4 regions of the Thermaerobacter sp. PB12/4term genome follow, and region 1 is predicted to be linked to each of the others. Evidence: riboswitches for the same ligand, from Rfam matches in the RefSeq annotation. Region 1 holds a riboswitch; each other region holds the start of a gene.
The links. Region 1 has a riboswitch for S-adenosylmethionine ahead of DYI95_RS06405 (homoserine O-acetyltransferase). Riboswitches for the same ligand answer to the same signal wherever they lie in the genome.

Region 2: linked by a shared signal. The riboswitch ahead of metE (5-methyltetrahydropteroyltriglutamate--homocysteine S-methyltransferase) and the one ahead of DYI95_RS06405 (homoserine O-acetyltransferase) in region 1 are both predicted to bind S-adenosylmethionine.
Region 3: linked by a shared signal. The riboswitch ahead of DYI95_RS02640 (methionine ABC transporter ATP-binding protein) and the one ahead of DYI95_RS06405 (homoserine O-acetyltransferase) in region 1 are both predicted to bind S-adenosylmethionine.
Region 4: linked by a shared signal. The riboswitch ahead of DYI95_RS08065 (methylenetetrahydrofolate reductase) and the one ahead of DYI95_RS06405 (homoserine O-acetyltransferase) in region 1 are both predicted to bind S-adenosylmethionine.

Annotation. Positions count from the first base shown of each region.
Region 1 covers NZ_CP048407.1:1,533,003-1,537,696, reverse strand. The annotation lists gene DYI95_RS06410 (M48 family metallopeptidase) at 97-1,002, shown strand; SAM riboswitch class I at 1,105-1,223, shown strand; gene DYI95_RS06405 (homoserine O-acetyltransferase) at 1,319-2,509, shown strand; gene DYI95_RS06400 (homoserine dehydrogenase) at 2,506-3,633, shown strand; gene DYI95_RS06395 (hypothetical protein) at 3,690-4,124, shown strand; gene DYI95_RS06390 (hypothetical protein) at 4,344-4,694, opposite strand, start outside.
Region 2 covers NZ_CP048407.1:1,951,919-1,956,612, reverse strand. The annotation lists gene DYI95_RS08100 (peroxiredoxin) at 1-400, opposite strand, end outside; gene DYI95_RS08095 (response regulator transcription factor) at 397-1,245, opposite strand; gene pncA (bifunctional nicotinamidase/pyrazinamidase) at 1,248-1,931, opposite strand; SAM riboswitch class I at 2,411-2,525, shown strand; gene metE (5-methyltetrahydropteroyltriglutamate--homocysteine S-methyltransferase) at 2,599-4,694, shown strand, end outside.
Region 3 covers NZ_CP048407.1:637,494-642,187, reverse strand. The annotation lists gene DYI95_RS02650 (branched-chain amino acid ABC transporter substrate-binding protein) at 1-453, opposite strand, end outside; gene asnB (asparagine synthase B) at 966-2,531, shown strand; SAM riboswitch class I at 2,654-2,842, shown strand; gene DYI95_RS02640 (methionine ABC transporter ATP-binding protein) at 2,933-3,961, shown strand; gene DYI95_RS02635 (methionine ABC transporter permease) at 3,968-4,642, shown strand.
Region 4 covers NZ_CP048407.1:1,943,071-1,947,764, forward strand. The annotation lists gene menA (1,4-dihydroxy-2-naphthoate octaprenyltransferase) at 121-1,317, opposite strand; SAM riboswitch class I at 1,523-1,632, shown strand; gene DYI95_RS08065 (methylenetetrahydrofolate reductase) at 2,090-4,276, shown strand; gene DYI95_RS08070 (PLP-dependent aspartate aminotransferase family protein) at 4,266-4,694, shown strand, end outside.

The DNA.
Region 1 (4,694 bases):
GGAACCTGGGCAGGCGGAGGCAGCCGTCGGCAAGGAAAGGGAGGGCGATGCATGGGGGAGGGGTTCAGGGGCCGGAGGCAGCGGCCACCGGGGGGCATGAGGCCGGGCGGAGCCGGACCGGAGGGCCTGCCCCCCTATACCGTCCGGGTCAGCGCCCGGGCGCGCCGGGTGCGGCTGGTGTTGTCGCCGGCCGACGGCCTGGTGGTCGTCGTTCCGCCCGGATACCGGCTGCACCGGGTGCCCCAGGTGGTGGCCCAGCATGCGGCCTGGATCCAGCGGGCCCGGCAGCGGCTGGAACAGCAGGCCCGGGCTGCCGGCGGCGGGGCGGGTGATCCTTTGCTCCGGCGGGATGGCGCCGGCCTGGCTCCTCCGGCCTGGCTCTGGCTGCGGGCGCTAGGGGAGGTGTGGGCCGTGGTGCCGGCGGGCCGGCCCACCCTGAACGACGCCGCCAGCGGGGGGCGCAATGCTGCCGCCGGCCCGTCCCCGCAGCGGACCCTCTTCACAGGCTGGGCCACGGATGAACAGGGGGAACCGCCGCCTGCGGGCGCACGCCTGGCCGGGCAGATCCGTCTACCGGCCCGAGCCGGGGAGCAGGAGCCCGCCGCCTGGGGGCCTCCCCTCAGGGGCTGGCTGGCCGCCAGGGCACGGGCGACCCTGCTGCCCTGGCTGGAACGGCTGGCGCGGGAGCGGGGCTTTCGCCTGGCGGGTTCGTCCATCGGCTGCCCCAAGACCCGCTGGGGCAGCTGTTCCGCCAGGCACCACGTGCGCCTGAGCCTGAAGCTGCTCTTCCTGCCGCCCGAGCTGGTGGAGCACGTGCTGATCCACGAGCTCTGTCACACCGTCCACCTCAACCACGGCCCCGCCTTCTGGGCCCTGGTGGAACGGCATGATCCCCGGGCGGCGGAACACCGGCGCCAGCTCCGGGCGGCCTGGAGTTATGTGCCGGCCTGGCTGCGGCCGGCGCGCTCCATCGGCCCTTCCCCGGCCGATGCCGGCTTGTGAGGGCACCGGCGCGCAAGGCCGTCCTGGCCGGGGGCCGGGATCGTTGACCTGCCGGAGCCGGCATGATAGCATCACTTTCAACAATCACAGAGCGCGTCTGCTCTCTTATCCAGAGTGGCGGAGGGACTGGCCCGATGAAGCCCGGCAACCGCCGGCCGTGCCTGGACGGCCGGTAAGGTGCCAACTCCTGCAGGATCCGTGCGGATCCTGAGAGATGAGAGGGCGCCGGAAATCCTTTCGGCCCTTCCCTCTCGGGAGGGGTAGTTTCTTATCCGGGACCCCTTCGGGGAGCGGGCGCGGGAGGGAGGGGGACGCGGTGATCCCCTGTCGCGGCCATGTCGAGGTGGGCCCCCTGCCCCTGGAGCAGGGCGGCCACCTGCCCCGGGCCGAACTGGCCTACGAGACCTGGGGTCGCTGGGACCCCCAGCGCCAGAACGCCATCCTGATCTGCCACGCCCTGACGGGCGACGCCCACGTGGCCTCCCACCATCCCGGCGACCGCCCGGGCTGGTGGGAGGCGGCGGTGGGCCCGGGCCGGCCCATCGACACCCGCCGCTGGTTTGTCATTTGCAGCAACGTGCTGGGAGGCTGTTACGGGTCCACAGGCCCGGCCAGTCCTGCGGAGGCCGGCCACGGGCCCTGGGGCGGGCGGTTTCCCGTGATCACCGTGCGGGACATGGTCCATGCCCAGCGCCGGCTTCTGGATGCGCTGGGCATCGGGCGGCTCGCCCTGGTGGTGGGCGGTTCCCTGGGCGGCATGCAGGCGCTGGAGTGGGCCGTCACCTACCCCGAGCGGGTGGGAGCGGCGGCCGTCCTGGCGGCGCCGCCGGCCGCCTCGCCCCATGCCATCGCCTGGAACGAGGTGCAGCGCCAGGCGATCTTCGCAGACCCCGCCTGGCAGGGCGGCGACTATCCCGCCGCCCGCCCACCCCGCCGCGGGCTGGCCCTGGCCCGGATGCTGGCCATGACCACCTACCGGGGTCGCGAGGAGTGGGAGGCGCGCTTTGGCCGGGAAGAGGTCCCGGCGGGCGCCGACCCGGTCGCCCAGCGGCTGGGCTCGTACGCCACCGCGCCGGCGGGCCCGGCCGAGGCCTTCCGGTTCCAGATCGAAAGCTACCTGCACTACCAGGGGGAAAAGCTGGTGCGCCGGTTTGACCCCGCCACGTACGTGACCCTGACCCGGGCCATGGATCTCCACGACGTAGGCCGGGGCCGGGGCGGGCTGGAGGGCGCCGCGGCCCGGGTCCAGGGCCGCATGTATGTGCTCAGCATCACCTCGGACCTGCTCTACCCCGTGGACGAGCAGCGGCGGCTGGTCCAGGCCCTGCGCCGGGCGGGCAAGAATGTCACGTGGCAGGTCTGGAAGGCTCCCTGGGGCCACGACAGCTTCCTCGTGGACTCCGCGGGGGTGGCCCGCCGGGTGATGGACTGGCTGGAAGAACCCGGTGCTGCCACCGCGCCCGCGCAGGCCGGGGCAGTGGCGGCGGTGGGGGAGGGGCGCCCGTGAAGGGTCCCGTGGTGGCGCTGCTGGGTCTGGGCACCGTGGGCAGTGCGGTGGCGCGCCGGTTGGTCAACCCGCCACCCTGGCTGGTGGCGCGGCTGGGTGGCGTGCCGCGGCTGAAGGGGATCCTGGTACGCCACCCCGGCAAGCCGCGGCCGGCGGCCGTCGACCGCAGCCTGCTCACCACCGATGCCGACCAGCTGCTGGGCGATCCTGAGGTCGACGTGGTGATCGAGCTCATCGGCGGTGTCGAACCGGCCCGCCAGTACGTCCTGCGGGCCCTGGAAGCCGGCCGCCACGTGATCACCGCCAACAAGGCCCTTCTGGCCGAATCCCTGGCGACCCTGTCGGCGGTGGCCCGCCGGCACGGGGTGGAGCTGGCCTTCGAAGGGGCGGTGGCCGGCGGGGTGCCCATCATTCGCCCGCTGCTAAGGTGCCTGGCGGCCAACCGGGTGCGCCGCCTGCGGGCGGTCCTGAATGGCACCTGCAATTTCGTCCTCACCCAGGTGGAGCAGGGTGCCACCCTGGAGGACGCGGTTCGTGCCGCCCAGGCCGCCGGCTATGCGGAAGCCGATCCCAGCGACGACCTGTCGGGGCGCGACGCGGCCCGCAAACTGGCCATCCTGGCGACCCTGGTGACGGGCGAGCCCGTGGCCTGGACCGCCGTGGCCTGTCGCGGGCTGGACGACCCGGCCTTTCGCCGTGCCCTGCAGGAGGGAGGGGGCGGGGGTGAGGCGGCTCGCCAGGGCGGCGGCCCGGCCCGCTGGCGCCTGGTGGCCACCGCCGAGTGGACGGGGCCCGCCCCCCGGCTGGCCGTGGAGCCGCAGATGTTGCCGCCCCACGACCCCCTGCTGCAGGCGGCGGGGGTGGAGAATATGATCCTGATCGAGGCGGATCCGGTGGGCACGGTGCGGTTTGCCGGGCCCGGGGCCGGCGGCGATGCCACCGCCAGCGCCGTCCTGGCCGACCTGATCGCCATCTGGCGGGGCGACCGCCTGCCGTTGCCGGACCTGGAGGCCGGCCGGTCCGTGGCCGTGGAGCCCTCGCCGGCCGTGCCCCGCGCCGGGTTCGACACCGAGTGGCAGGATCCGGCGGCTGCGGCGGTTAAACTGAGGTTGACGGAAGGTTGAACGGCTCGCCGGCCGCCGGGCTCCGCGGCCGGGCGGCCGCGGCAGGGGGGAGCGGCATGGGCCCCAGGCATCTCGCCCAGTGCTATCGTTGCCGGCGCACCTTCGAGGCCGACCGCCGGGGGGCCCGCTACTGCCCGGAGTGCGAGCGGGAACAGCGGCGCCGGTTCCGGGTGTTGCCGGGGGGGAAGGATCCCCGCTACGGCTGGGGGGTGGCGCCCGCGGCCCGGCCGCGGGCTGCGCGGCCGGGCCCGCGAAGCGGGCGCTGGCGGCTGGGCTGGCGGCAAGCGCGGCGGGGCGGGCCGGTGTCCTGGCGGAGCCGCTGGACCTGGCGGCGGTGGCACCAGCTCCTGCGCCTGGTGGCCGTGGTGGCCGCGGCCGCGGCGGCGCAGGTGGCCTGGGAACAGGTGGACGCCGGTTCCTGGCCGGTCGAGTGGCTGGTATACCTGGCAGGAGCGGCCTGGATTTGGAACCGGCGGGATCAAGCGGCCTAGGTCGCGACACCCAAGCGGCCTGGGTACCGACACCGGGGTACACATGGTCCGGCGGCGGGTATCCCGCCGCCGGTTGCTTCGTCCCGCGTCCTTTCCGGCCGCTTCCCTCCGGTGCGCTCGAGTGCGCTTGCGGGCCCGGCGCCGCCTGGGGCCCCGGCGCCATGGCGAACCCCAGGGGCATGGGGAGCCTCAAGCGGAGGTTCCCGCCCGGCCGCGCCCTCAAGCGCCCTCCTCCGGACCGTCGCCGGGTTCCACGGCCAGGCCTGCCTCCCGCAGCCGGGCCGCCAGCTCGGGCCGGGTCCCCCTGAGCCGGATGCGGCGGGGGCCTAGCGCCTTGAGCAGGCCGGCGGCCAGGTCCTCCCGCTCCAGCGGTACCCGCGGGTCCAGGTGCCCCTCCAGAAACTCGCGGTAGAGGGGCGGCCCGCCGGGCTCCCGGATGACCAGGTCCCGTCCCTGCCCTTCCACCCAGAGCTCCTCGGGCCCCTGCTCCGCCGGGCGCAGGGTGCCGAGGAACTGCTCCAGGGCCCGCTCCAACCAGAGCTGCTGCAAGCCTGTCCGGGCCAGCTCGCC
Region 2 (4,694 bases), 420 kb from region 1:
CCAGGCCCCAGCGGCTGATGGCCACACCGTAGCGCCGGATCACCCGCCGGTTGTAATCGCTGGCCAGGGGGAAGGGCACCTGGTAGCGATCGGCCCACGCCCGGAGGGCGTAGGGACTGTCGGTGCTGATGCCCACCACCTGGGCGCCCCGGGAGGCGAAGTCCGGGCAGCGGGCGGTGAAGTCCTCGATCTCGTTGCAGCAGCCCGGACTGAAGGCAAAGGGGAAGAAGAGCAGGACCAGCGGGCGGCCCCTGAGATCGCGCAGCCGCAAGGATTCATCGCCGGTTCCGGCGAGGGGCAGGGTGAAGTCCGGCGCTTCCTGGCCCGGCCGGGGCATGCGCCGGCGGAGCCAGGCCTCCCGCCAGCGCTGAACCGGACCGGGGCCGGCCCCCCGGCTCACAGCCCGGCCACCGGGGAGTTCAGCTTGTAGCCGTGTCCCCGCACGGTGAGGATCCACTCCGGCTGGCTGGGGTTGCGCTCCAGCTTCTCCCGCAGGTGGCGCACGTGGACGTCCACGGTGCGCGGGTCGCCGAAGGCCTCTTCGCCCCAGACCCTGTCCAGCAGCTCCTGCCGGGTGAAGGCCCGGCCCGGCTCGGCGGCCAGGGTGGCCAGCAGCTTGAACTCCGTGGGGGTCAGGGCCACCCGCTGGCCGTCCCGGTAGACCTCATGGCCGGCGTAGTCGATCACGATGGGGCCGATCTGCTGGCGCCGGCCCTCGGTGCGGCGCAGCAGCGCCTTGATCCGCGCCACCAGCTCCCGGGGGCTGAAGGGCTTGGTCACGTAGTCGTCGGCGCCCAGCTCCAGCCCCAGCACCTTGTCGATCTCGCTGTCCCGGGCGGTGAGCATGAGGATGGGCGTCTGAATGCCCCGCTCCCGCAGGTGGCGGCAGAGGGTGAAGCCGTCGGTATCGGGCAGCATGACGTCCAGGATGATCACCTGGGGCCGGCGCTCCTCCAGGCGGCGCAGGGCCTCGGCACCGTCCCGGGCCAGCACCGGTGCCATGCCGTTGCGCTGTAGGTTGTACGCCACCAGTTCCAGCAGGGACTCTTCGTCGTCCACCACCAGCACGGTGGGACCGGCCGGTGCCGGCCTGTCCGGACCGGGGCCGGGCCGGGCGGCGGGGGCTGCCGGCGCCAGAGCGGAGGGCTTGCCGCCGGCGGAAGCCGGCGCCGGGCGGGCGTGTCGGGTGGAGGCGGCCGCCGGCGCCGGTGGCCCGCCGCGGCCGCGTTCGTCCCGGAAGAGCACGGTCACCGGGCCTCCCCGGCGGCCAGCACGGCCCCGCGGGCCTCCATCTCCGCCAGGGCGCGCTCCCCGTCCCCCGGGGTCACATCGACGGCCCGCACGGCCGGAACCAGCACCGTGACCCGAAAACCCTCCCGCAGGCCGTCCAGCACCGTGGCCCGCACGCAGTAGTCGGTGGCCAGGCCGCCCACGTACAGGTGCCGGACCCCCTGCTGCCGCAGCCAGCCGGCCAGGGTGACCTCGGGGCGGACCCCCGCCTCACCGGCGGCCAGGGCGCCGTCGAAGCCGCTGTAGGCCTCCCGGTCGGGGTCGAACCCCTTGCGGAAGACGGTGCCCCGGACCTCCAGTTCCGGGTGGAAGGCGGCGCCCGGGCTGCCCTGCACGCAGTGGACCGGCCAGGGCCCGCCCTTCTCGCGGAAGCTCACATGGCCGGCGGGATGCCAGTCCTGGGTGAAGACGACGGGCCGGCCGGCCGCGTGGAAGGCCGCGATCCACCGGTTGAGGACGGGCACCACCTGGTCGCCCTGGGGCACGGCCAGGGCACCGCCGGGACAGAAGTCGTTCTGGACGTCCACCACCACCAGGGCGGCTTCAGGATCCTGGGCGGCTGCCTCAGGGGTCACGGCGCCGGCGGGGGCCGGTGCCGCCCCGCCCCCCGTCGCGGCGCCGCCGGGCTGCAGGCGGTCCATGGCTGGGCTGCCTCCTTGCGCCGTTTTCCCTTCAATTATAAGCTTATAGGCTGCCGCCGGCAGGATGCGGGCCACCTCGGGCCGGCAGAGCCCGGGCCGCAGCGGCGCGCCGGCGGCCGGCAGGGCCCGCAGCGGGCGACCGCCGGGGATGGCGCGGTTTCACCCCACCCTGGATGTTGGGGCAGCAGGACTTTCGTCGCCGGCCCCGAATAGCAGTCCCCAATGCCCGCATCCCGCGCGAGGGTTCCGGCCCGCTGCGGCGCCGGGGCGCCAGGCCGTACCTGGGCAACGTGCCCTGCAAGCCCACCGGGCTCACGCCAGCCGAACGAGACCCGGAGGGCCGCGGACCGCGGTGCCGCGCCTCAGGCCGCGAGGCCATGGGCCCCTTCCTTGGCTGCGGCGATGCGGAAACCCGGGGGGCCTTGCAGGCCGCACCGCCTGCAACCCCGCGGTCGCTTACAAGGGAATGACCGGACAAAGCCCTATCGAGAGTGGCCGAGGGACGGGCCCGATGACGCCACGGCAACCGGCCGCCGGCTCCACCCAGGCGGCACGGTGCCAATTCCCGCGGGAGGCGTTCCCGGGAGATAGGGAAAGGCGAGGAACCTCTCCTTTCCCGGAGGGGTTTTTCATTTTCAGCCCCATCCCACGAAGGAGGCGAGGACCCATGGCCGTGGCAACCAACCTGGGCTTCCCCCGCATCGGCGCCGGCCGGGAGTTGAAACAGGCCCTGGAGGCTTACTGGGACGGCAAGATTTCCGCGGACTCCCTGCTGGCGACGGCGGCGGCCCTGCGGCGGCGGCACTGGGAGCTGCAGCGGGCGGCGGGCATCGACGTGGTGCCCGTGGGGGATTTCTCCCTCTACGACCACGTGCTGGACACCGCCTGCATGGTGGGGGCCGTGCCCGCCCGTTACGGGTGGGCCCCTTCACCGGGAGCCGGCGCCTCCACCCCCCTGGCTCCTTGTGGCGATGCCGCCGGCGCGGGCCGGTCCACCCCGGCGGCGGGCCTGGGGGCGGAGGCGGGTCCGGGCACCGCGGCTGCCGCGGAGGTCCCCCTGGACGTCTACTTCGCCATGGCCCGGGGCACCCCCGGCCGGGGCGTCCCCGCCCTGGAGATGACCAAGTGGTTCGACACCAACTACCATTACATCGTGCCCGAGCTGGAACCGGGACAGGCCTTCCACCTGGCGTCCCGCAAGGTGGTGGAGGAGTTCCGCGAGGCCCGCACCCTGGGTTTCGAGCCCCGCCCCGTGCTGCTGGGCCCGGTCAGCTTCCTGCTGCTGGCCAAGCTCCGCAGCCCGGCGGAGGCCGGCGCCGCCGGCCGGTCCCCGGAGGCGAGCCGCAGCGAGGCCGAAGGCCTGGGCAGCCGGACGGCCGGTTCCTCCGGCGGGGAAGGGGCCGCCGGCCCGCGCCTTGCCTTGCTGGACGGCCTGCTGCCCGTGTACGGGCAGGTGCTGCGGGAGCTGGCGGCCGCCGGCGCCACCTGGGTTCAGCTGGATGAGCCGTTCCTGGCCCTGGACCTGGACGAACCGGCCCGGGCCGCCTTCCGCCGCGCCTACGCCACCTTAGCCCAGGCGGCCCCGGGGCTCCGGCTCTTCCTGGCCACCTACTTCGAGGGGTTGCGGGACAACCTGGAGCTGGCCTTGAGCCTGCCGGTGCAGGCCCTGCACCTGGATCTGGTGCGGGACCCCGGCCAGCTGGAGCAGGTGCTGGCCGCCGGGGTTCCGCCCACCCTGCACCTCTCCCTGGGGGTGGTGGACGGCCGCAACGTCTGGCGGGCGGACCTGGAGGCGGCCCTGGCCCTTCTGGAGCGGGCCCGGGACGCCCTGGGGGCCGGGCGGCTCTTCGTCGCCCCCTCCTGCTCGCTGCTGCACGTGCCCATCGACCTGAACCTGGAGACGGACCTGGACCCGGAGATCAAGGGCTGGCTTGCCTTCGCGAAGCAGAAGTTGGAGGAAGTGGCGGTCCTGACCCGCGCCTTGAACCAGGGCCGGCAGGCCGTGGCCGGTGCCCTGGCGGCCAGCCGGGCGGCGGTGGAGGCCCGGCGCCGCTCGCCCCGGCGCACCCGGCCGGAGGTGCAGGAGCGGCTGGCGCGGCTCAACCCGGACGAGACCCGCAGGCCCTCCCGGGCGCCCCAGCGGCGGCCGTTGCAGCGGGAACGGCTGGGTCTTCCGCTCCTGCCCACCACCACCATCGGCTCCTTCCCCCAGACGCCGGAGGTGCGCCGGCTGCGGGCGCGCTGGCGGCGCGGGGAGATCGACACCGCCACCTACGAAGAGGGCATCCGCGCCGAGATCCGCCGGGTGATCCGGCTGCAGGAGGAGCTGGGCCTGGACGTGCTGGTCCACGGCGAGGCCGAGCGCAACGACATGGTGGAGTACTTCGCCGAGCAGCTGGAGGGCTTCGCCTTCACCCGCCACGGCTGGGTGCAAAGCTACGGCAGCCGCTGCGTCAAGCCGCCCATCCTCTACGGCGACGTGGCCCGGCCCGGCCCCATGACCGTCCGGTGGATCACCTACGCCCAGTCCCTGACGGAACGGCCGGTCAAGGGCATGCTGACCGGGCCCGTCACCATCCTGCAGTGGTCCTTCGTCCGGGACGACCAGCCCCGGGAGGTGACCTGCCGGCAGATCGCCCTGGCCATCCGCGACGAGGTCCAGGACCTGGAGGCGGCGGGCATCCGGGTCATCCAGATCGACGAGCCGGCCTTCCGGGAGGCCATGCCCCTGCGGCAGGCGGACCGGCCCGCCTACCTGGCCTG
Region 3 (4,694 bases), 900 kb from region 1:
TGTCAGGTGGGTGGCCGTGGACGACGGCGTGATGTGCAGGATGCCGGCGTCGGCGTACACCTGCTGGGCCGCCTCGGTCGCCGTCGAGTTGTAGGAGCCGATCACGGCCACCACGCCCTGGGAGGCCAGCTTCTGGGCCGCCAGGGTCGACTCGTTGGGCTGGCCCTTGTCGTCTTCGTAGATCACTTCGATCTGCTTGCCGAGGACCCCGCCCTGGGCGTTCACCTGTTCCTTGACCAGCTCGATGGCCTGGCGGAAGCCCTTGCCTTCGGCGGCATAGTCGCCGGTAAAGGGCCCCTGCACGCCGATGACGATCTTGTCGCTGCTCCCGCTGTTCCCGCTGCCCGCGCCACCGCCTGCCCCGCCGCAGGCCGCGGTCCCCACCATCAGGGCGCCCGCCAGCAGGGCCACCATCCCGCGGCGCGCACCGCGCAACCAGGTACCCCCGAACATAATGCCCCCCCATTCACTGCTGCCCGGGCCGGCCCGTTCCCGGCAGCCGCGAACCGGCCACCCCATCCGTCGATACGGCCGATGCGGCGGAACGTGTCACCGGCCGGGCAGGATGTGTTGCGGATTGTCTGAAACAGTGGTCAAAATTCGGCAATTTCGCCCCCGATCCTGCAAACGGGGTTATCAAACTCCTGCCATTGATGGAATCCTCCCCGCGGCATGGTGCCGGCCTTGCCCCAACGATGGTACCGGCCTTACCAGCAGGCAGGGGGCGGCCGCCAGGGTGCTGCCGCCCTTCTCTGGGCCTGCCCGCAGCGGCCAGGGCCCTGTCCGAACGTTGACACACCGGCCGGCTTCTGGTGTGATGAAAAGCGTCAACATGCAGAGCTGGTGGAACCAAAACCGGGTGGACGTTGCCCGCGGGCCAACGCACCCGGTCTTTTTTCAACCGGGCTGCGGAGCGCTCCCGTGCCTGGGGCGCCGCAGCCTGGCCCGAAAGGAGGCGGGACTTCATGTGCGGCATCGCCGGAGCCACCGCTCCCCGCGGTGAAGCGGTGGCCCGCATGCTGGAGGCCATGGCCCACAGGGGCCCCGACGACCAGGGTCTTTGGGTAGGGCAGCACACCTTGGGCCACCGCCGGCTGTCCATCATCGACCTGGCGGGCGGGCACCAGCCCCTGGCCAGCGAAGACGGCGCGATCCGGGTGGTCTTCAACGGCGAGATCTACAACTACCGCGAGCTGCAGGCCGAACTCCAGAGCCGCGGCCACCGCTTCCGTACCCGCAGCGACACCGAGGTGCTGTTGCACCTCTACGAAGACGAGGGACCGGCCATGGTGCGGCGGCTCTACGGCATGTTCGCCTTCGCCCTCTCCACCCCCGACGGGCTCTTCCTGGCCCGCGACCCCCTGGGGATCAAACCCCTCTATGTGGGCAGGGACCGGGATGGGGCGCTCCTCTTTGCCTCGGAGATGGGGGCCCTGCTGCCCCACGTGGAGACCATCGACGAGTTTCCCGCCGGGCACTACTGGACGGAACGGGACGGGTTCGTCCGGTACTATGAGCTGCCCCCGGTGCGGTACGACCTGGAGAGCCCCGAAGCGGCGGTGGAGGAACTCATCGCCCGGCTGCGGCGGGCGGTGCGGCGGCGCCTAGTGGCCGACGTCCCCGTGGGGGTGTTCCTCAGCGGCGGCCTGGACAGCAGTCTGATCGCCGCCCTGGTAGCGGAAGCGCGGGCGGAAACCGGAGAGCCGGTCCATTCCTTCGCCGTGGGCATGGAGGGCAGCGAGGACCTGGAGCGGGCCCGGCTGGTGGCGGCCAACCTGGGGACGGTCCACCACGAGTACGTCTTCACCCGCGAGGAACTGCTGGCCCTGCTGCCCACCGTGATCCAGCGCCTGGAGTCCTTCGACCCCGCCCTGGTGCGCAGCGCGGTGCCCACCTATCTGGTGTCGCGGCTGGCGCGCCGGTATGTCAAGGTGGTGCTCTCCGGCGAGGGAGCGGACGAGCTCTTCGGCGGCTACCAGTACCTCAAGCGGCCGGAGATCCGGGCGCGGCTGCAGGACGAGCTGCGGGAGATCACCCTGGCGCTGCACAACACCAACCTGCAGCGGGTCGACCGCATGACCATGGCCCACGGCCTGGAAGGGAGGGTACCCTTCCTCTCGGTGACCCTGGTCGACCTGGCGTGGCGCATCCCGCCGCGGTGGAAGATCCACGACCGCAGCGGCACCGAGAAGTGGATCCTGCGGCAGGCGGCCCGCCGGTTCCTCCCCGCGGCGGTGGTCCAGCGGGAGAAGGCCAAGTTCGCCATGGGCACGGGCGTGGGCCCCACCCTGGAGCGCTTCGCCGACGCCGCCGTCAGCGACCGCGAGCTGGCGGCGGGCCGGGAGCCGTGGCCGGGGCTGGAGCTGGGCAGCAAGGAAGAGCTGCTGTACTTCCGCTGGTTCTGCCAGACCTTCGGCCACCGGGCCCGGCAGGCGGCCCGGCTGGTGGGACGGAGCCGCAGCCTGAACCCCCACCAGCTCTACGCCCCCGCCTGGCGCGCCCAACCCGGGACGGGGACGGAGATGGCCTGACCTGTTGACAGGCCGGGGCAGGGGTCGCATAATCGGCGTCGTACGGCTGAGCCGGCCGCTGTACCGCAGTACCCGCAGGACGTTCAGCGCGGGACCTTCAACAACCGAATCCGCAACATCTCTTCTTATCCAGAGTGGCGGAGGGACGGGCCCGATGAAGCCACGGCAACCTCCGCGCGGCGGCGCGGCCCCGCCCGCTCCGGCCCGGCACGGCGGCCGGGCGGGTTCCCCCGGGGTTCAACGCCGGCGGGTGGTGCCAACTCCCGCAGAACCGCGTCCTGGTGCCGGGACGCCGTTCTGAGAGATAAGAAGGGATGGCACCCTTGGGCCATCCTTTCTGCGTCTCTCAGGAAGGATGGTTTTTTGTTGCCCTTCACCCGGTGCGGGGTGGGGCCACGGGGGTGAGCGCAGTGACGGAAGCGATGCTGGAGGTCCGCAACCTGGTCAAGGTCTACCGCGGCCGCCGCGGAATGACCACGGCCCTGGACGGCGCCAGCCTGGAGGTGGGCCGGGGCGAGTTCTTCGGCGTCGTCGGCGCCTCGGGGGCCGGCAAGAGCACCCTGGTCAAGTGCATCACCCTGCTGGAGCGGCCCACGGCGGGCTCCATCCGCCTGGGCGGCGTCGAGCTGACCGGGCTGCGCGGCCGGGCCCTGCGGCAGCAACGGCGGCGGATCGGCCTGGTCTTCCAGCACTTCCACCTGCTGTGGTCCCGCACCGCCGCCGGCAACGTGGCGCTGCCCCTGGAGATCGCCGGGGTTCCGCGGGAGCAGATCCGGCGCCGGGTGGCGGAGCTGCTGGACTGGGTGGGGCTGGCCGACAAGGCGGGGGCCTACCCCTCCCAGCTGAGCGGGGGCCAGAAGCAGCGGGTGGCCATCGCCCGGGCCCTGGCGACGCAACCGGAACTCCTCTTGTGCGACGAACCCACCTCCGCGCTGGATGCGGCCACCAGCCGCGCGGTGCTGGAGCTGCTGCGGCGGGTTCACCGCGAATTGGGAATCACCGTGCTGCTGATCACCCACCAGCTGGAGCTGGTGGAGGCCGCCTGCCAGCGGGTGGCCGTGATGGACGCCGGGCGAGTGGTGGAAGCCGGGCCCGTGGAACAGGTCTTCCGGAACCCGCGGGCGGCGGCCACCCGGCGGCTGCTGGCCGCCGCCGCTGCCGGCGGTCCGGCCGGAGACCGGGCGGCCCCGGCACCCGGTACCGGGGACGAACCCGGCCCCGGGGCGGCCCCACAGGCCGTTGCCGATCCGGCCCTGGCAGACCGGCAGGCAGCCCCGGCGGCGGCCGCGGGGGCTGCAGCCGCCCGCTGGGCACCCCTGGCCTCCGCCTCGCCCGGCGCACCCGGGCGGAGCGGTGCCGGCGCAGCGCCGGCCACCGGGTCCGGCCCCCTTGCCCCGCAGGCGGCTCGCTCCCTGGCCGGAGGGAGGTGACGGCGGATGGCGGCGGAGCTTTTCAGCGCCCTGCGCGAGTTCGGACCTGACATCGTGACGGCCACGGGTCAGACCCTGTACATGGTGGGACTGGCGATCCTCTTCGCCACCCTGGCCGGGGTTCCCATCGGCACCCTGCTGGTGGTGATGGACCGGGGGCACATCGCCGCTTTTCCGCCCCTGCGGGCGGTGCTGGCGTTCGTCGTCAACACCGGGCGGTCGGTGCCCTTCATCATCCTGCTGATCGCCCTGGCCCCCTTCACCCGCCTGCTGGTCGGCACCTCCCTGGGGACGGCGGCGGCCGTGCCGCCCATGGCGGTCGCCGCCACGCCGCTGGTGGCGCGGGTGGTGGAGACGGCCCTGCGGGAGGTCGACCGCGGCACCGTGGATGCCGCCGTGGCCATGGGCGCCAGCCCGTGGCAGGTGGTGCGCAAGGTGCTGCTGCCCGAGGCCCTGCCCGCCGTGGTCCTGGGGATCACCATCGCCACCGTCGGGCTCATCGAGTTCTCGGCGGTGGCGGGGGCCGTGGGCGGCGGCGGGCTGGGCGACCTGGCCTTCCGCATGGGCTACCAGCGCTGGGAGGCGGGGGTCCTCTTGGCCTGCGTGGTCCTGCTGGTCGCCCTGGTGCAGGGGGTCCAGTGGGCCGGGGAGACCCTGGCCCGGCGGCTGAACCACCGCTAGCGGCCGGCACCCGGCGAGCGAGCCGGGGCCGCAGGGGCTGGCGATCCGTCCG
Region 4 (4,694 bases), 410 kb from region 1:
CCTCGGCTGGGCCGCCCAAGCCGGCGGGTCCCGCAAGACCGACGGCCCGCGGGATGTGCTCGGCGCACCGCTGGCGGCAGATCCGCCCAGGCCGGCGGGTCCCGCAAAACCCCGGTCCTGTCAGGACCAAAGGGCCGATCGCAGCCACCACCAGCCGTATCCCGCCACCAGCGAGACCCCCGCCGCCTTGTATAGCCCCAGGGCCAGCCGTCCCAGGCGGTAAAGGTCCTGGTGCCGGTAAGGCCGGGCCAGGAAGAGCGGGGCCTGCCGCAGGCAGCGGGCCGCGGGCACCAGCGTGGCCAGCACCAGGGCGGGCAGCCGCCCGGCCGCCACCCCCGCCACCACCAGCACCGCCGTGGCCGCCACCCACCCGAAGTACAGGCGCAGGGCGCGCGTCTCTCCCAGCCGCGCCGCCACGGTCATCTTGCCGGTGGCCCGGTCTTCTTCGATGTCGTGGATCGACTCGGCATAGAGGATCAGGGCCACCAGGGACACCAGGGGCAAGGAGGCCACCAGCGCCTCCAGGGAAAGGGTGCGGGCCTGGACGTAGTACGAACCCAGCACCAGCACCGCGCCCATGTTGAGTCCCACCATGACCTCGCCGAACCCGCGGTAGCCGTAGCGGATGGGCGGAGCCGTGTAGAAGAGCCCGCTGGCAATGCCCAGCAGGCCGAAGGCCAGGGCGGGCCAGCCCGTGCGTGCCGCCAGGTAGCCGCCCACCAGAGCGCCGAAGCCGAAGGTGGCCCAAGCTCCCCGGCGCAGGCTGTCCGGGCTGAGCCATCCCGCCTGGATCACGCCGCTGCCGCCGGTGAAGGGTGCATCGCCCTCGTACATGATGTAGTCGAAGTAGTCGTTGGCCATGTCGGTGCCGGCGTGGATGGCCAGGCTGCCCAGCATGGTGAGCAGCGCCAGCCAGGGGTCGAAGTGGCCCTCCCCGCCGGCCACCAGGATCCCCACCAGCACGGGGATGATGGTGACCGGCTTGAGGTGGGGGCGGCTGGCCTGGAACCAGGCCCGGGCCAGCAGGCGCCAGGAGCGGGCGGTGGGTGCCTCGGCCCCTGCGGCCGCCGCGGCCGTCCCTGCCCCACCGGACCGGAGCCGTCCCGCGCCGCCGTCCCGCCCGATCTTCGGAGGCCTTGCCCCCGGGCTGCCGGCGCGCAGGCCGGTAGCCGGCTCGCCCCCGTCCGACCGCTCGCTACCGGCAGCCGCAGGGGTCGCCGCAGCCTCCGCACGCCCCCCTGAACCCGCGGCCGGCGCCGGCGCGCTCGCGGCCGCCGCCCGTGCCATGGCCGGGCCGTGTTCGTCCGCCTGGTGCACCGGATATCTCCCCCATCGCGCGCCCCGTTGACCGGGTCACGCACCCGTCCGGGTGGCCAGTGTACCGTTCCAGGTGCCCTGTTGCACGTCTCTTATTGTAACGAAGGAAACGGGTTCCGGCCTGTTGCCGGGATGGCGGAACCCGGCTATACTGTCCCTAATCTCCATTGACAACGCATGCGGCCGGCCGAGCCGGCCGACCCCTCTCTTATCCAGAGCGGTCGAGGGACGGGCCCGATGACGCCGCGGCAACCGGCGACCTTGGTCGTGCGGTGCCAACTCCCGCGGCTCCCTCCGGGAGCCGAGAGATGAGAGAAGGGGGACGGGGACCCTGCTGTGATCACCAAGCCCCTTCCTCCTTCGGAAGGGGCTTCTTCTTTGGCCGCTAGGGCCTCAGGGACCGGAGGCGCCCCAGGGACCCAGGGGGTCCCGGAGCCCGGCGGGCCAGGGGGCCGGTGGGGCCAGGAAGGGCCCGTTCCCCCACATCGTGCAGCGCCGAGCGCCGTGCGGAAGCCTCAGGCACCCTGTGCCGGGGCGCTGTCACCGGCGCCGGGAACTGGAGGTGACGACCAGGGTGACCCAGCCCTTCCGGCCGGCCGCCGGACCGCGACCTGCCCACCCGGCCACGGCCAACCCACAGCCAGACGACCCGGGCCCGCCCCGGGCGGCCTTCCCTGCCGCGGGACACCCGCCAGGGGGCTCCGGCCCCGCTGGCCGTGCCGGTCCCCCTCCGGCACGACCGGTTTCAGGGGGTGGGGGCGGAGGAACCTTCGTGCCCTTCGCCCCGGATCCGGCTCCCCGAACCCTGGCGGCGGTGAGCCCTGGGCCCGTCCTGCCCGCCCTGGCCGATGGCGACCCTTCCTGGACCCTGGCCGCCCGCCCGGTCCAGCCCTCCCCCGCGGGCAACAGCCCGTCCGGCGGAGGACCCGCACCTTCCCAACCTGGCACGGGGCCGCACGGGTGGCCCCGTGCCGCGGCCCGGGAGGAGGAAGAACCGGCTCCGGGCACCGCCCTCCTGCCCCTCACCGAACCCGCCGCGGTGGAAGGCGTCCACCTGGCGGCCATCCGGGCCGGGGCCCGCCTGGTCCGCACCGCCACCCGCTGGGCCAGCCCCTGGTGGCTTCCGTCCACGTCCCCGGAGCGGATCGAGGAGGTCAATCTCTGGGCCGCCAAGCTGGCGCGGTCCGCCCGGGAGCTGGCCGGACGGCCCTGCCTGGTGGCGGGGTTTTTGGGACCGCTGCCCGCCACCGCCGCTGCCGGCGGCAGCGCCCCGCCGGAGGCCGTCCTTGAAGGCTACCGCCGCCAGGTAGCCGGGCTGCTCGCAGGGGGCGTCGACCTGTTCTGGGTTGAAGCCCGCCACCCCCAGGAGGCCGGCCTTGCCCTGAAGGCCGTGCGGGAGGCGGCCCGGTTGCCGGTGGGTGTCCTGCTGGTGGGGGAGGGGGAGCCGCCGGTTGCCCTCCCCTCCCCCTGGCTGGAGGCGTTCCACGCGGCCGGCTGGCCCGACGCCCTCGGTGTGGCCGCGGGCGGCGGGCCGGCTTGGGCGGCCCGCTGGCTGGCGGCGGTGCGGCGGGCCGGGTGGAGCGGTCCCCTGTGGGTCACCCTGGGGCAGCTGGAGAACAAGCCCGGACCGGCCGCCCGTGGGCTGGCCGCCCACAAGCCGGCCACCCAGGACACCGGCGGGTGGGATGCGTGGGATGCCCTGCGCCTTCTGGGGGCCGGCTGGGTAGGTGGAACCGGCCCCTGGCAGCCCGCGGACCTGGAGGCTCTGGCCGCCCGCATCCAAGCGGTCCACCTGGAGCCGGAGGGCCCGGCCCCGGCCCTGCCGGTCCTAGGCCCTCTGAACCGGACGGGTTCGGGCAGCGGCCCCGGCGAGCCGGACGCCGGCGAGCTGAACGCCGGCGGTCCGGCCGCCTCCCGGCCCGCCGCTGCCCTTTGGACCAGGAGCCGGCCTGCCGGTGCAGGCTCCCTCCCAGGCGACACCGCCAGCGGCAAGGGCGGGGCCGCCGGGCACTGCAGTCCCGACCCGCTGCGGGAGAAGCTGGGGCGCCGGTTCGTCATCAGCGTCGAGCTGGACCCGCCGCGGGGTCCGGTGGCCAACAAGTTCCTGGCCGATGCCCGCACCGTGGCGGCGGCCGGAGCCGATGCCGTCAACGTGGGCGACAGCCCCATGGCCCGGCCGCGCATGGCGGCTTGGGCCGGTGCCTTGCTGGCCCGCAGCGCCGGCATCGATGCCATCATGCACTGCACCACCCGGGACCGGAACCTGATGGCCCTGCAGGCCGACCTGCTGGCCGCCCATGCCCTGGGCGTCCGCAACGTCCTGGCCCTGACGGGCGACCATCCCCGCCTGGGTTCCAGCGGCGCCTCCCCGGTGTACGACGTGGACTCCATCGGCCTGCTGGAGGTGCTGGCGGCCCTGCGGCGGGGCGAGGATCCCCGGGGCAACGCCCTGGGGGCGCCGGCCGACTTCACCGTGGCCTGCGCCCTGAGCCCGTCGGCGGACGACCTGGACCGGGAGCTGGAGCGCTTTCGCCGCAAGCTGGCGGTGGGTGTGGTGGACTTCGTCATGACCCAGCCCCTCTACGAGCTGGAGCCGCTAGAGCGGGTCCTGGATCGCCTGGGCGGGTGCCCGGTGCCCATCGTCATGGGCGTGATGCCCCTGCACAGCGGCCGCCACGCCCACTACCTGCACCACCAGGTGCCCGGCATCTCCATCCCCGCCCGGATCCGCGAGGCCCTGGACCGGGCCGGCGAGCGGGGCCTGGAGGTGGGCCTCCAGCTGGCCGAAGAAGTGGTGGAGGCCGCCCGGCCCTACATTGCCGGGGTCTACGTGGTGGTCTCCTACGGGAAGGCGGAGCCGGTGGCCGAGTTCGTCCGCCGCTTGCGGGCCCGGCTGGACGGCCCCCTGCCCGCGGCTGCAGCCCGGAGCCCGGAGGAGGTGCGCCACCATGCCGGTTGAACCGGTTCCCGCCCCAAAACAGGGCGGGGCGGTCCCGCCCACCGGGGGGGCCCGCCCCGCCGCCTCGCTGCACCCGGCCACCCGGGTGGTTCACGCCGGGGTGCGCCGCGACCCCCGCACCGGGTCCGTGGCCGTGCCGATCTACCAGACGGCCACCTACGAGCACCCGGGACCCGGCCAGACCACCGGCTGGGATTACAGCCGGCTGCACAACCCCACCCGGGAAGCCTTCGAAGAGGCGGTCAACGGGCTGGAAGACGGCTTCGCCGCCCTGGCCTTCGCCTCGGGCATGGCCGCCGTCACGGCGGTGCTGCACCTCTTCCGGCCCGGCGACCACCTGGTGGTGACCGAGGACCTGTACGGCCATACCTGGCGGGTACTGGACGAGCTGTTCCGCCACCTGGGCATCGGCTACAGC